Regions from separate parts of the Peribacillus sp. CSMR9 genome, predicted to be linked through region 3. Evidence: riboswitches for the same ligand, from Rfam matches in the RefSeq annotation. Region 3 holds a riboswitch; each other region holds the start of a gene.

Region 1 (4,217 bases), on a different contig from region 3:
TACAATCCATTCCCCTGAATGGACCATCAATCCTTCAACCTTGATTTTTTCCTCTTTATTCCGAAAACCGCTAAAGCCTTGCACATGCATTAGGGGTGAACCGTCTGCAAATTGTTGTTCCCGAATGGGGGCATTCTCTTGTATATATTCATCCCAAACACCAGGGAACCAAATTCCATGTTCTTTCATTTCCTTTTTATATAGTGAAAGGATGGTATCTCTTGGACCATCAGCTATAATTTCACCTTCACCGTTAAAAAGCACGATTCGTTCGATGAATTCTAAAACATGGTCAATTTTATGCTCGACGATAATTACCGTTTTGTCTCGACCGACTTCCTTCAACAAATCCCAGATTTCTTTAGTTCCTTCCGGATCAAGCATGGCGGTTGGTTCATCTAAAAATATCACTTCCGGTTCAAGGGCCAATACTGAAGCGATTGCCAGACGCTGTTTCATCCCGCCTGATAATGTTTCTATACTTGTATGGCCTAGGTTCAATCCTACTTTACGAATATGATTTTGGATTTTCTCATTCATTTCTTCTTTAGGGACGGAAAGGTTCTCAAGGACGAAGGCAATTTCCTCATCGGCAAATGGCATGCAAAACTGACTATCAGGGTCTTGAAAAACATATCCCCATGAAGAAGCGCATTTCAATTTCTCCGCTTTCATCGGGACTTCGATGGAATTCGGAATCAATCCGCTTAACACTTGCAAAAGAGTCGACTTACCACATCCTGATGGTCCCAACAATAGAACTTTTTCACCTTTATCAATCGAGACTGATAGGTCCTTGAAAATCAAAGACCCATCACCTGGAAATTTCATTCTTAACTTCTCAACAGAAACGATTGGTTTCATGGCCATCAACCTCTACTTTTGGTCCAGTTCTGCATAATCTTTACTTGAAACTGGACGAACTAGATTAGTTACTCCTGTTGCTTCCAGGACTTTAACTAGATAATAAGCAGTTACACCTGCAAAGAATATGGAACCCACAAACCTCGCTATCATGAATAACGATAAATTCCAAAGAGTGAGAGCACCTATTTCCCCGTAGGCAAAATCCATTAATACTGATGCAAGGCAGGAAGCTATCGCAGCTAAAACGGCCACCGGCATATTGAATTTTTTATATTTGAACGCCATGAATACCAGTTCAGCGAACAAACCTTGGACCACCCCATATAAGAGTACGGACAGCCCCCATGGTGAACCTAGAAAGAATTCACCTGAAGCTGCAGCTATCTCTGCCAGAAGTGCCACACCCGGTTTCCGTAAAATCAAAAAGGCGACGGGGCCAGCTATAAACCACATTCCATAAATAAGTTGATCTAGATGTAATCCTAATGGTTTAACGGAATAATAAATCGAACCCCAAAGGATATAAACGATTCCAAATGCTACGGCAATCACGATCGTGACTAATATATCCGTTAATTTCAATCCTTTTTTCATGTTTCAATCTCCTTTATACTTCTAGTGTTTCCTTATGCATAGGCCATGTCTCTAAACGATAAGCCATTTCCCAAAATGAGTACTCATATTGGCTGCTAAGGATAAAATGCTCCTTCATTCTTTCCTTATCTTCATCTGTTACCTTTTCAGCAATCTTATCAAGCCTCGCAATTTGTTCTTCTACCAAAGAGCGGAACCACTCTCCACCGTAAGCCGCTATCCATTCTTGATAAATCGGCTCTTCCGGTTTACACTCTTGCAGCTTTTCACCTATTTCATAATACAGCCAATAACATGGCAAGATAGCCGCAATAACGTCACCTAAATGTCCAGAATATGCCGCACGATACATATGGGAAGTGTAAGCATAGGCAGTCGGGGCAGGTTTGAAATTTTCCCGTTCTTCTTTGGTGATGCCTAATCTCTCAGAAAAATTTTCATGAAGCTTCAACTCCGCTTCATATGTTCCCTGTGCGTGGCCGGCAAGCCTGCTTGTTGTATGTAAATCTGTAGCCTTGACTGCTCCTAAAGCTTGAACTCTAGCAAAATGAGATAAATAATAGGCATCCTGCTTGACATAAAAACGAAAACACTCTATTGGCAATGTGCCATCTCCTATTCCTGCAACAAACGGGTGATTAAAGCTAGCTTCCCAAATATGATCAACTTCCTGGCGGATTTCCTCTGAAAACTTCATGTCCATTACCTCCAAATTCTATTTTTTTATGAATGATACGGATAAAAGCCTTTTATAACCCCTTTTTTTTGCAAATAAAAAACCACTTTCTTTAACGTAAAGAAAGTGGTTGTACTTGAAATAATACAGAAACGTATTGTCCCAGACCCCACTTCCCTACGCTGGTATAAACCAGATCAGGTTCTAAGGGTCTTAAAGTCATACTTTAATCTCAGCTTCTCAGGTAAAATCAGTTTTTACCTATAAAGCACCCCTAGTGGTACAAATTGTATATATATTTCATTTGCCTTTATATTAACACGATAAATCCAATTGTCAAACGTATTAGAAAAGTTTTCAATCAAAGATGTTCATTATTAATCTTTTGGATTACTAGTCTTTCAATCTTCTAATACGTTAAGGATGAAGAAAAGAGGATGCCCCAGCCCCCCCATTCTCTATGGAATAATAAGATACTCTTATCCTCTTTTTTTTAAAGACAGACATAACAAAGTATTATGCATCAAAGTATTGGATAGATTGGATCTCTTAATTTGAATTCATAGTTTTCGTCTACAATCCCTACAACTTTATCGCTGTCATAAATCTCCATATGCTTAGCTGTGCGGCAATCGTATAGCACTTTTATCCATAAACTCCAGAATGTATCTTGTGTTAACTAATCAAACGGAGGCTTAATGAAGTGTTCTCACTGACTCAGATGTAAAGGGAACCAATTCTGCTGTTCGGCCGTCACGAATCTTGTTTACCCAAGCAGGATCAACCATTAATGCCCGACCCACGGCTACCAGATCAAATTCTTCACGCTCAAGCCTTTCGATTAACCCGTCGATCTTGGTATTTTTGGCACTCTTTCCTTCCGTAAAGTGACTCGTAAAATCGTTATCCAGACCGACTGATCCAACCGTAATCGTCGGTTTACCCGTCAGCTTTTTTGTCCATCCGGCGAGATTCAGATTGGAGCCTTCGAACTCAGGCTCCCAGAAACGGCGGGTCGAGCAGTGGAAAATATCGACGCCCGCATCGGAAAGTGGCGTCAGGAACCGTTCCAGCAGCGCCGGCGTTGCTGCCAGTTTCGCTGTAAAATCCGTCTGCTTCCATTGCGAGAACCGCAGCACAATCGGGAATTCCGGTCCGACGGCACGGCGGCAAGCTTCGATGACCTCAACCGCGAAGCGGGTGCGGGCAACCATGTCGCCGCCATAGCTGTCGGTACGCGGGTTCGTTTTCTCCCAGAAGAATTGGTCGATCAAATATCCATGCGCACCGTGAAGCTCAATGCCGTCGAACCCAAGCCGCTTGGCTTCGAATGCTGCCTGCGCAAAGGCTTGAACGATTGCGGCGATATCCAATTCCGAATAATCGCCAACATGCCCTTGCGCACCCATATGCCAAATCTGCGGAATAATCCGTCCGCCTACTTCGTGTACAGCAGCCACGACGTTTGCCCAACCGTTTAATGCAGCTTCGCCATAGAAATGCGGTACATTGGCTTGATTGGACGAATCCGAATGATTAATCACCGTACCTTCTGTCACGATAAGTCCAACGCCATTTTCAGCCCTGCGGCGATAATAGGCGGCCACATCCGGACCAGGCACTCCTTCAGGAGAAAATTGTCTCGTCATCGGTGCCATCACTATACGATTTGCCAGCGTCGTATTTCCGAATGCGAATGGTTTAAACAAGTTTTGAATAGATTGAGAATAATTCATAATTGACCTCCAAATAATTGAAATAGTGTTGTAGAATATATCCGCAACAGATTAGTAATTGCGTTCTTTGCTGAGAGCATCGTTCGGATAAGTTGGGAGCCCTTGCCTGGGTTGTCAGGCCGTAATCAACAGCCAATCCTGGCCGCCCTCCATAAGGTCAATCCCCCGTTCTGTCCTGCATGGATCTGACCATACGTGTCACCATCTTGCGCGGCATTAATCGCGGAATGAACGCCACGAACCGGTTGCGAGCCCCTGGCATCACGAGCGTCTTCCCGCGCAAGAAGCCTCGGTACCCTTCCTCAGCCACCTGCCCGGCCTCCATGATGGCCCCACTCTGGAAC
Region 2 (4,217 bases), on a different contig from region 3:
AGATCCCGTTATCGATGCTTGGGATTTTTCAGTATATCGCTCCGACCTTATCCTTACTGATCGGGGTATTCGTCTATCACGAAAGTTTTACAAAAGCGCATCTTTTAGCCTTTTTGTTCATATGGTCAGCCTTGGCTGTTTATACACTATCCATTACGAAATGGGGCCAGGCAAGTGCACGCAGGTTTAAAGGCAAAGGGAACATCGGTGCGTGAATAAGAAAAAATGCTTGGTGGTTCCATCCCCAAGCATTTTTTAATTGTCGATATTTAAAGAAACCGGTTTTACGGCAGGAGAATTGCTTGAGTCATGAAAGGTAAATCTTCGGACCTATTTCAGAAACAATCAAATCAGATAGGCTGACAAGACCGTGAACGGGCTTTGCACGGGAGATAGTTGGTTGGAATTGTCTATAGTAGGAACTATCCAAGCTAATGATATGCTTTGTCAGGAATGCTGAGATGGCGGCATTCGGCTTTCTATTGCTATTTAGTTCATCGATGATACCCTGTGCATTGGTAATCCCGATCCCGTGGCCATAAAAGAGGTCTTCTCCTAATAATATTGCATTCTCACCTTGCCATTCAGGTGTTTCCTCATCGTGATCAGGGTTTTTGAAGTAAAGGCAATCCCCTGGTAAATAATCCGTTCCTTGATGAACATGAAGAGCCATATTCTTCGGAGGGCGCCAGTCATATAGAAATAGGCTTGAAAAAAGATAGTCGAAATTCCTAGGGCCGATTAAATCCAAAATGGCCTTTAAAAAAGTGACGACTATCGCTGTACCGCATTCGAAAGCGTAAAGCGTTCCATTCAAGAAAATGTCCAGGAGTGCAACATGAGGGGCAATCCCTGGCTGAAGGGTAAAAGTGCCATCCTTTGAAAGGCGCCAATATTGTTTATTGGATGCCGATTCCTCAAGTGTGGAAAATTCTGCATCACTTTTATCCAACGCAAAAGCTGCCTCGATGACTCGGTGCCTCAGTTGTATATCGAAATTAAGGTATCCAAAGCTCCGATATTCAAAAATGTTAGAATCTTCCGCTAGCAATTGGAGAATTTCAAGCGATTTAGCAGATGCTATACCTGGTTGGATGTGACTGACATCTAATAATTTGTGATTAATCTTTATCATGATCATATCCACCTTTTGCTTTTGAAATTAAGGGCTTATAAAACCAGTACACAAAAAATGTCCACAGGTTATGCTCATTATATGAATACCTGCAAGGAAATGACTCTTTGAACGTGTCAGGCACGTAAACGAGAATGATTGGAATGGCATGATGTTTTGCTAGATATCCTTTAACGCAAGGGAAACCTTTCCAATTAATGAGAAGAAGCAAATTAGTATTCCTTTTTCTCCATGAATTGATATAATGGGAGAGAAAAGTTCATATGTGCGAGAAATGTAGGGGGGCCAGTACTGCTGGCTGAGATTGCGTCCTTTAGATGCTGACTCTTTGAACCTGATCTGGATGATGCCAGCGGAGGGAACATATTATTACTGACTTTCTGTTTTGTATGTTAAACGTCCGAATTCATCTTCGGGCGTTTTTTGTTTTTTACCGGTATTGGAATGGACCCTGGCGCCCCATTATGGTTTCGGCATATGGATCTTATATGATGTGTAGGAGGATAATAGTTTGAATAAATTCTTACCACTGTTAACTTCGTTGTTCCTTTTGGCTGGATGTGGGGCAGGCGGAACTAATGAAAAAGAAGAATCATCTAAAAAAGAAGGCAATAAAGAATTAAAAAAGGTATCGGTCGTGCTTGATTGGACACCGAATACAAACCATACAGGATTGTATGTAGCCAAGGAAAAAGGGTATTTCAAAGAACAAGGTCTGGATGTGGAAATTATCATGCCAGGCGAAGCTGGAGCTGATAAACTTGTGGCTTCAGGGAAATCTGAATTTGGCGTGAGCTACCAGGAGGGCATTACGCAGGCCCGCGTGCAAGGCGTGCCGATTGTTTCGCTAGCTGCTGTCATCCAGCATAATACCTCTGGATTCGCTTCACCTGCGGCAAAAAACATTAAAACTCCCAAGGATTTTGAAGGGAAAACGTATGGTGGCTGGGGGTCTCCAGTTGAAAAGGCCATTATTGATTCACTTATGAAAAAAGAAAATGCCGATGTAAATAAAGTGGATATAGTGAATACAGGGGACACAGATTTTTTCACTTCGGTTAAAAGGGATATAGATTTCGCCTGGATTTATTATGGGTGGACAGGTATCGAGGCTGAGTTGCGGAATGAAAAGCTTAATATGGTTTACTTAACCGAATACTCTGATAAGCTTGATTACTATACGCCTGTTTTGACAACAAATGAAAAGATGATTAAAGAGGATCCTGAGACTGTTAAAGCATTCGTTCATGCAGCTTCGAAAGGGTACCAGTTTGCAATTAAGAATCCTGATGATGCAGCGGACATATTAATTAAGTCTGCACCTGATCTAGATCCAAAACTAGTGAAGAAAAGCCAGGAGTGGCTTGCAGATAAGTATCAGGATGATGCTCCGCGTTGGGGTGAACAAAAGCTTGAAATCTGGAAGAATTATAGTGATTGGATGAAGGAAAATAAGCTTCTTGAAGGTGATTTCAATCCTGAAAAGGCATTTACCAATGAATTTTTACCAAAATAGGAGGAAATACAATGGCCAATTCATTAATTAGTATACAAATCATTCCTAAAGGGGAAAATGTCATCCCCATGGTCGATGAAGCAATCAAGATCATTGATGAATCAGGTGTCAAGTATGAGGTTCACCCGCTAGAAACAACAATGGAGGGTGAGCTATCCGAGCTTTTTGCCGTGATAGAAAAAATGAATGTAAGAATGATTGAATTAGGCTCGCCGAATGTCATTTCCCAAGTGAAGATACTATATCAGCCAAGCGGGATTACGATGGATACGTTAACGGAGAAATATCGGGCATGATCAAAAGGGGAATTTGGAAGAAGGGGGCTCCCTTCTTTCTTTTATTATGTTTGCTGATAGTATGGGAGTCAATGACAGTCTTATTAAAGGTTGAAAAATGGCTGCTTCCCGCTCCATCAGCCATTTTCATTGAAGGAATTGAGTCGTCCCGTAATCTTTTTGGACACCTTATATCAACAACTGAGCTTGCGTTATCGGGTTTTCTTATTGGAAGCTGTATCGGGTTATTAATTGCTGCAATCTTACACCTATTTCCAGGTGTGAAGGACGCGGTTTATCCTCTGCTCATACTCTCGCAAAATATACCAATCATAGTTTTGGCACCGCTTTTAGTGATCTGGTTTGGCTTTGGCATGCTGCCTAAGTTAATTGTGATTTCACTCGTATGTTTTTTTCCGGTTGCGGTCGCTTCATTGGACGGTTTTCGCCAGACACCTTACGAACTTAAGCATTATTTCAAGATGATGGGAGCGGGGAAAAACCAGTTATTTTGGAAGCTGGAACTTCCCCACTCGATCCCGTTCATTTTCTCAGGCCTAAAAATTTCGGCCACCTATAGTATAATGGGTGCGGTTATTTCGGAATGGCTTGGGGCTAAATCGGGGATTGGTGTTTATATGACGCTCGCTTCCTCCGCGTTTCGGACAGATCGGGTGTTTGTTGCCATTTTCATCATTATGGGAATGAGCCTTCTCTTTTTTGGAATCATCACATTCCTGGAGAAATATTTAGTTTCATGGAAGAGAAAGGAGGGTGAAAGGGATGATGCTGGAAATTAAAGATGTCTCCTTTTCTTTCGATGGTAAACAGAATATTTTAGAGAATATGAATTTCCATGTAGATGATGGGGAATTTGTCACAATCCTAGGACCATCTGGCAGCGGTAAAAGTACGTTGTTCCACTTGATAGGCGGTATTTTGAAGCCGGATCAGGGCATCATTTCGTTGGATGGTAAAAAGATAAATGGCTTTAAGGGCCATATAAGCTATATGCCGCAGCAACCATCCCTTTTACCTTGGAGAACGGTGTTGGATAATGTTTTGCTTGGAAGTGAGCTTGCTGGGATAAGAGACAAAGAAATGGCAAAAGCCCTTTTGTTGAAAGCTGGATTAGAAGAGTATGTGAAGGCATATCCGCATGAATTATCTGGGGGCATGAAGCAAAGGGCCGCTTTCATTCGAAGCATCTTAAGTCAACAGGACTTGATGTGCCTGGACGAACCCTTTTCTGCTCTGGATGAACTGACAAGATTGGAAATGCAAAAATGGC
Region 3 (4,217 bases):
CTTCGTCCGGTATTCTTGGCCCATTGTTGGAAATGTTTAAAGTAAGAATGCCGGGTGGTGATTCAGAGCCTGATATATAAATGGACGGGGATGGCATTCCGGCGACCACATCAAGAGCATTTAAAATGATATTAAGTAAAACTTGGCGAAACTCTTCTTTAGAACCGGAAATGACGGCATCATCGGCAATATTACATGTTATCGAAGCATTTACTTCCAAAATGCTGGGATATAAAAATTCGATTACCTCATTCACTAGCTGAGCAATCGAAAATAGATCAGTTTGTGCTTCTGAAGTTTCTTTTTTGGAAATATTAAGAAATTGAGTGATCCGGTAATTGAGCTGATCCAATTCCTTTGAAATGATATCAAGATATTTTATCTGCGGTTGCTCTGCCTGTAACAATTGTATGAATCCCATTATGGAAGTCAGTGGATTTCGGAATTCATGGACGAAGCTTGAGGTCATTTGGCCAAGGAGCGTCAAACGGTCTTTATGGTTTGGGCTAATGAATTGATAGCGTTCTTTAAGTTCCATCGTTTTCAATTCGGTATAACAGGATAATGCAAAATGAATTAGTTTATCGAAGTAAACGTTTATTTGCTTAATTAAATCGGATACTTCTTCTTTCGTTGCCTCGGAATTCAAAACGTGCTCAACGATGGTGGATCTGCCAATGGTTGCAGTGGAAAAGAAATTTTCCATATCCAATTGTTTATTAACTCGATCACACGCAATTTTTTCACCTACGACCTTCAGTACATCGTCTATGTCAGTATCCGATTTCCCAAGCTGATCCATTAGCAGATTGAAAATATTTTCCACTTCTCCTTTAAAATACCCCATATATCCGTCCGATAAATGGAGCAACTGATCTTTCCATTTGGAAATGATGCTGTTTTTTTGAGAAGATAAAAAGTGAATGGTCATTTCTCGATTAGATACCATTTTGCCCTCCATACTGTAGGAAAATGAATTTTACTTTCGACCCAGAAATTAATTTATTTGAATAAAATACAAAATATTAAAATAATTATTTTGCTTTTATGATAACAGATTAATGTTTTTTACACATGTGTCAATTGGATAAATATTCGGCAATTAATCGATAAATACCTTTTTTTGACACAGTTTTATTAAAGGAATTGCAGGATTTAATAATAAAAAAAGGTATCCGCAAAGTTAATGACGGTTACCTTTTTTATTAAATGCATATGGTTCAATGTGAACGATCACATGCTGGATGTTATATTCCTTCAAAAGATTCTCTTCGATTTTAACCGTAATATCGTGACCTTGGATGACGGTCAAAAGAGGGTTAACATGTACGGTAGTTTCGAGCAGGATTTCACTTCCGTGCATACGGGCTTTAATTTCACTCATGTCCTTAACACCTTCTGTCAGTATAATGGTTTGTCCGATCTTTTGCAGGAGCTGCTCGTCGAAACCATCGGTTAAAGAGATGGATGCATCACGGAAGATATCCCAGGCCGTTTTGCAGATGATGATCCCTACTACAGCAGCAGCTATCGCATCCAGCCAAGGGATTCCCATCTTAGTACCGATGATTCCTATAAAAGCACCAACACTGACAAGGGCATCGGAACGATTATCCTGTGCAACGGCGTAGATGGAAGAGCTGTTGATCTTTTTACTTAACGCTAAGTTATAACGGGAGATTCCGTACATGAAGATTGCAGAGAAAAGAGCGACATAACCGGTCAGCATATTTGGAACGGTTGTTGAATCTTGCTGGAAGAAGGATTCTATAGCACTGTAAACAACCTGGATGCCCACGGTAATCATGATGAAGGCAGCTACCAGCGAGGCTATGGTTTCCGCCCGTAAATGACCATATGAATGATTATCATCAGGAGGTCTCTTCGAAATTTTCAAACCAATCAATACGGCTATGGAAGCGATGATGTCGGTCGTATTATTTAAACCATCTGCCCAAAGCCCTTTAGAATCACCGAAATAACCGAATGACAATTTAAGAGCAGACAAGAATATGTAAGCGGCAATGCTTATGTAGGCGCCTTTTTCAGCTGAAATCGAATGTTTATCCATGTCTAATCCCTCCCCAGTGTAAATTAAAAGATATCAAAACAAACCTTAGTGAGTCTATAGAAAAGTTGTTGCATTTAGCCATCTAACCTGGTTAATTGCAGGTGTATTGAAGTTGGTTAAAAGAAAGGATACCTCCATAAATATGGGAGTGGTAAGTTTTTATGATATGACATTTTCTTTAAGTTGTCTTTTATAGAAACTAGTAGTATATTCTAACCGAGGATCGAAAATTAAATACTTCCACAAGGGGAGCCAAAAGGCTGAGAGTGAACGGTTGAGTTCAGACCCTATGAACCTGATAGTTAACACTAGCGTAGGGATGTGGTTTTGGATACAAGCAATACTGGGCATCCACTACCGCCCCGGTGTTGCTTTTTTGTTTGTGCAAAATCTGGCAGGGAGGGAACTCATGGACACTTTTCATTTTTGGAGAAGGGAGAGACATGATGAAAAATAAAACGTTATTCATGACAGAGGTTGCCATTTTTGCTTCACTGGCTTTATTACTGGATTTGGTTTCTGGATTCATTTTTTCAAGAATCTGGCCGCAAGGAGGCTCGATTTCAATAGCCATGGTACCGATTTTTCTGATGGCATATCGGTGGGGCATCAAAGGTGGTATGTTAACCGGATTGTTACTTGGGCTTTTGCAGATCGTCAGTGGTACAGCATGGATCAGCACGCCGATTCAAGGCTTCATTGATTATTATCTTGCCTTTACGGTTGTCGGGATATCCGGTGTATTCATGAATAAGTTTGTAAATAGCTATAAAGAGGAAAAGCGTTCCAAAGCGAAGTGGTATGGGATTGGCGGCATGTTTTTGGGCAGTTTTCTGAGGTTTCTGTGTCATTTCATATCCGGAATCGTGTTTTTTGGCTCTGCAGCTCCAAAAGGTCAGCCAGTAGTGATTTATTCATTCATTTATAATGGGACTTATATGCTGATCAGTTTTATATTATCGGCCCTTGTGGTGATGATGTTATATTCGGCTGCTTCAAGTGTATTACTGAAAAAAGCCTATTAACAAAAAAAGCCGGATTCTATAAAGAATTCGGCTTTTTTCGGAGATTAAGCAAATTGAGTCTTACAGGGCGAAACGGCTCAATCCTCATTTTGCAATGAATACCGAACAGGGTGCGTTTTTCGCAATGGAGCTGCTTGTACTGCCAAGAAAGAATTTTTCCAAACCGCTTTTAGCGCTATTGCCTACAACGATGAGGTCGGCAGCAGTTCTTGCCGCATATTCACATACGCTATCTGGTGCATGTCCTTCCAATATCTCGAATTTCCCCTTGACTTGACATTCACTTAGCAATCTCAACGTATTACTTTCTGCGTTCTGAACACTACTCTCAACGGCGGAAGGGGTGTCATTGACCATTTGAATTTCTGGTTGTTCGACTTCAACGACGGGATGTGTCTGGACGGGATCCACATAAAATCCAGCAGCCGGTACAAACCCCGGCGCCGAGGCGTTTCCCATGATACGCTGCTCAACCTTATCAAATAGGACATGAACTACGGTCAGCTCGGCCTCAGGAAAGGCCTTTTTCAATGTTGCTCCATATTCCACGGCACGTTTACTTTCTTCATTTCCATCAAAAGCGACGACAATATGTTTTAAATTTTTTTTCATACCATCTCTCCCCTTTTATAAGTCTTTAAAGTGTTATACCCACTTTTTAAGGGTTTCACGCCATTAATCGGTATATAGATCGCAAAATACGGGTAAAGGATAGATACGGCCATTATTAAAAATGGTAGGATGAAATCCTGGTCCTTCAATTGGCGGGCTTATTTTTCATTCGGTGAAGGGGGTATCATCGGCAAGGAAACCGATACCCGGGTATAGTGCTAAAGAAAAGGCGACTTAGCTTAGGCCTTTTAGTCAATCGACGAGTTTTCTTTAATAAAAGGGGTAAAATATTTTTAATGAAACATGTCGCAGATTGGAAAATGGGGGTACAAATGAGAGGGTTAGTGAAATTAGGTCTAATTATTATATTGGTGATTGTGGTTTTAGGCGCCGGTTCACTTTTTTATTTCAGACAGGGTGCAGATATAAGCCATCTTCAAAATATTCTTCAGCAACCAACAGGAATCTATGATCGGGATGGAAATCTTGCCAGCACGATCACGGCAAAT

What was found. Region 3 has a riboswitch for thiamine pyrophosphate ahead of thiT (energy-coupled thiamine transporter ThiT). Riboswitches for the same ligand answer to the same signal wherever they lie in the genome.
Region 1: it holds a riboswitch for thiamine pyrophosphate, as region 3 does, so the genes downstream of both, tenA (thiaminase II) here and thiT (energy-coupled thiamine transporter ThiT) in region 3, are expected to answer to the same signal.
Region 2: it holds a riboswitch for thiamine pyrophosphate, as region 3 does, so the genes downstream of both, N9I19_RS02920 (ABC transporter substrate-binding protein) here and thiT (energy-coupled thiamine transporter ThiT) in region 3, are expected to answer to the same signal.

Annotation. Positions count from the first base shown of each region.
Region 1 is NZ_JAOPHO010000014.1:62,020-66,236, reverse strand. It holds gene N9I19_RS09645 (ABC transporter ATP-binding protein) at 1-864, opposite strand, end outside; gene N9I19_RS09640 (ECF transporter S component) at 877-1,461, opposite strand; gene tenA (thiaminase II) at 1,475-2,158, opposite strand; TPP riboswitch at 2,295-2,423, opposite strand; gene N9I19_RS09625 (NADH:flavin oxidoreductase) at 2,833-3,873, opposite strand; gene N9I19_RS09620 (SDR family NAD(P)-dependent oxidoreductase) at 4,031-4,217, opposite strand, start outside.
Region 2 is NZ_JAOPHO010000002.1:220,725-224,941, reverse strand. It holds gene rarD (EamA family transporter RarD) at 1-215, shown strand, start outside; gene N9I19_RS02925 (protein-glutamine gamma-glutamyltransferase) at 308-1,135, opposite strand; TPP riboswitch at 1,404-1,513, shown strand; gene N9I19_RS02920 (ABC transporter substrate-binding protein) at 1,647-2,651, shown strand; gene N9I19_RS02915 (thiamine-binding protein) at 2,663-2,947, shown strand; gene N9I19_RS02910 (ABC transporter permease) at 2,944-3,726, shown strand; gene N9I19_RS02905 (ABC transporter ATP-binding protein) at 3,710-4,217, shown strand, end outside.
Region 3 is NZ_JAOPHO010000005.1:115,933-120,149, forward strand. It holds gene N9I19_RS05655 (histidine kinase N-terminal domain-containing protein) at 1-949, opposite strand, end outside; gene N9I19_RS05660 (cation diffusion facilitator family transporter) at 1,184-2,071, opposite strand; TPP riboswitch at 2,307-2,408, shown strand; gene thiT (energy-coupled thiamine transporter ThiT) at 2,515-3,096, shown strand; gene N9I19_RS05670 (universal stress protein) at 3,181-3,708, opposite strand; gene N9I19_RS05675 (transglycosylase domain-containing protein) at 4,005-4,217, shown strand, end outside.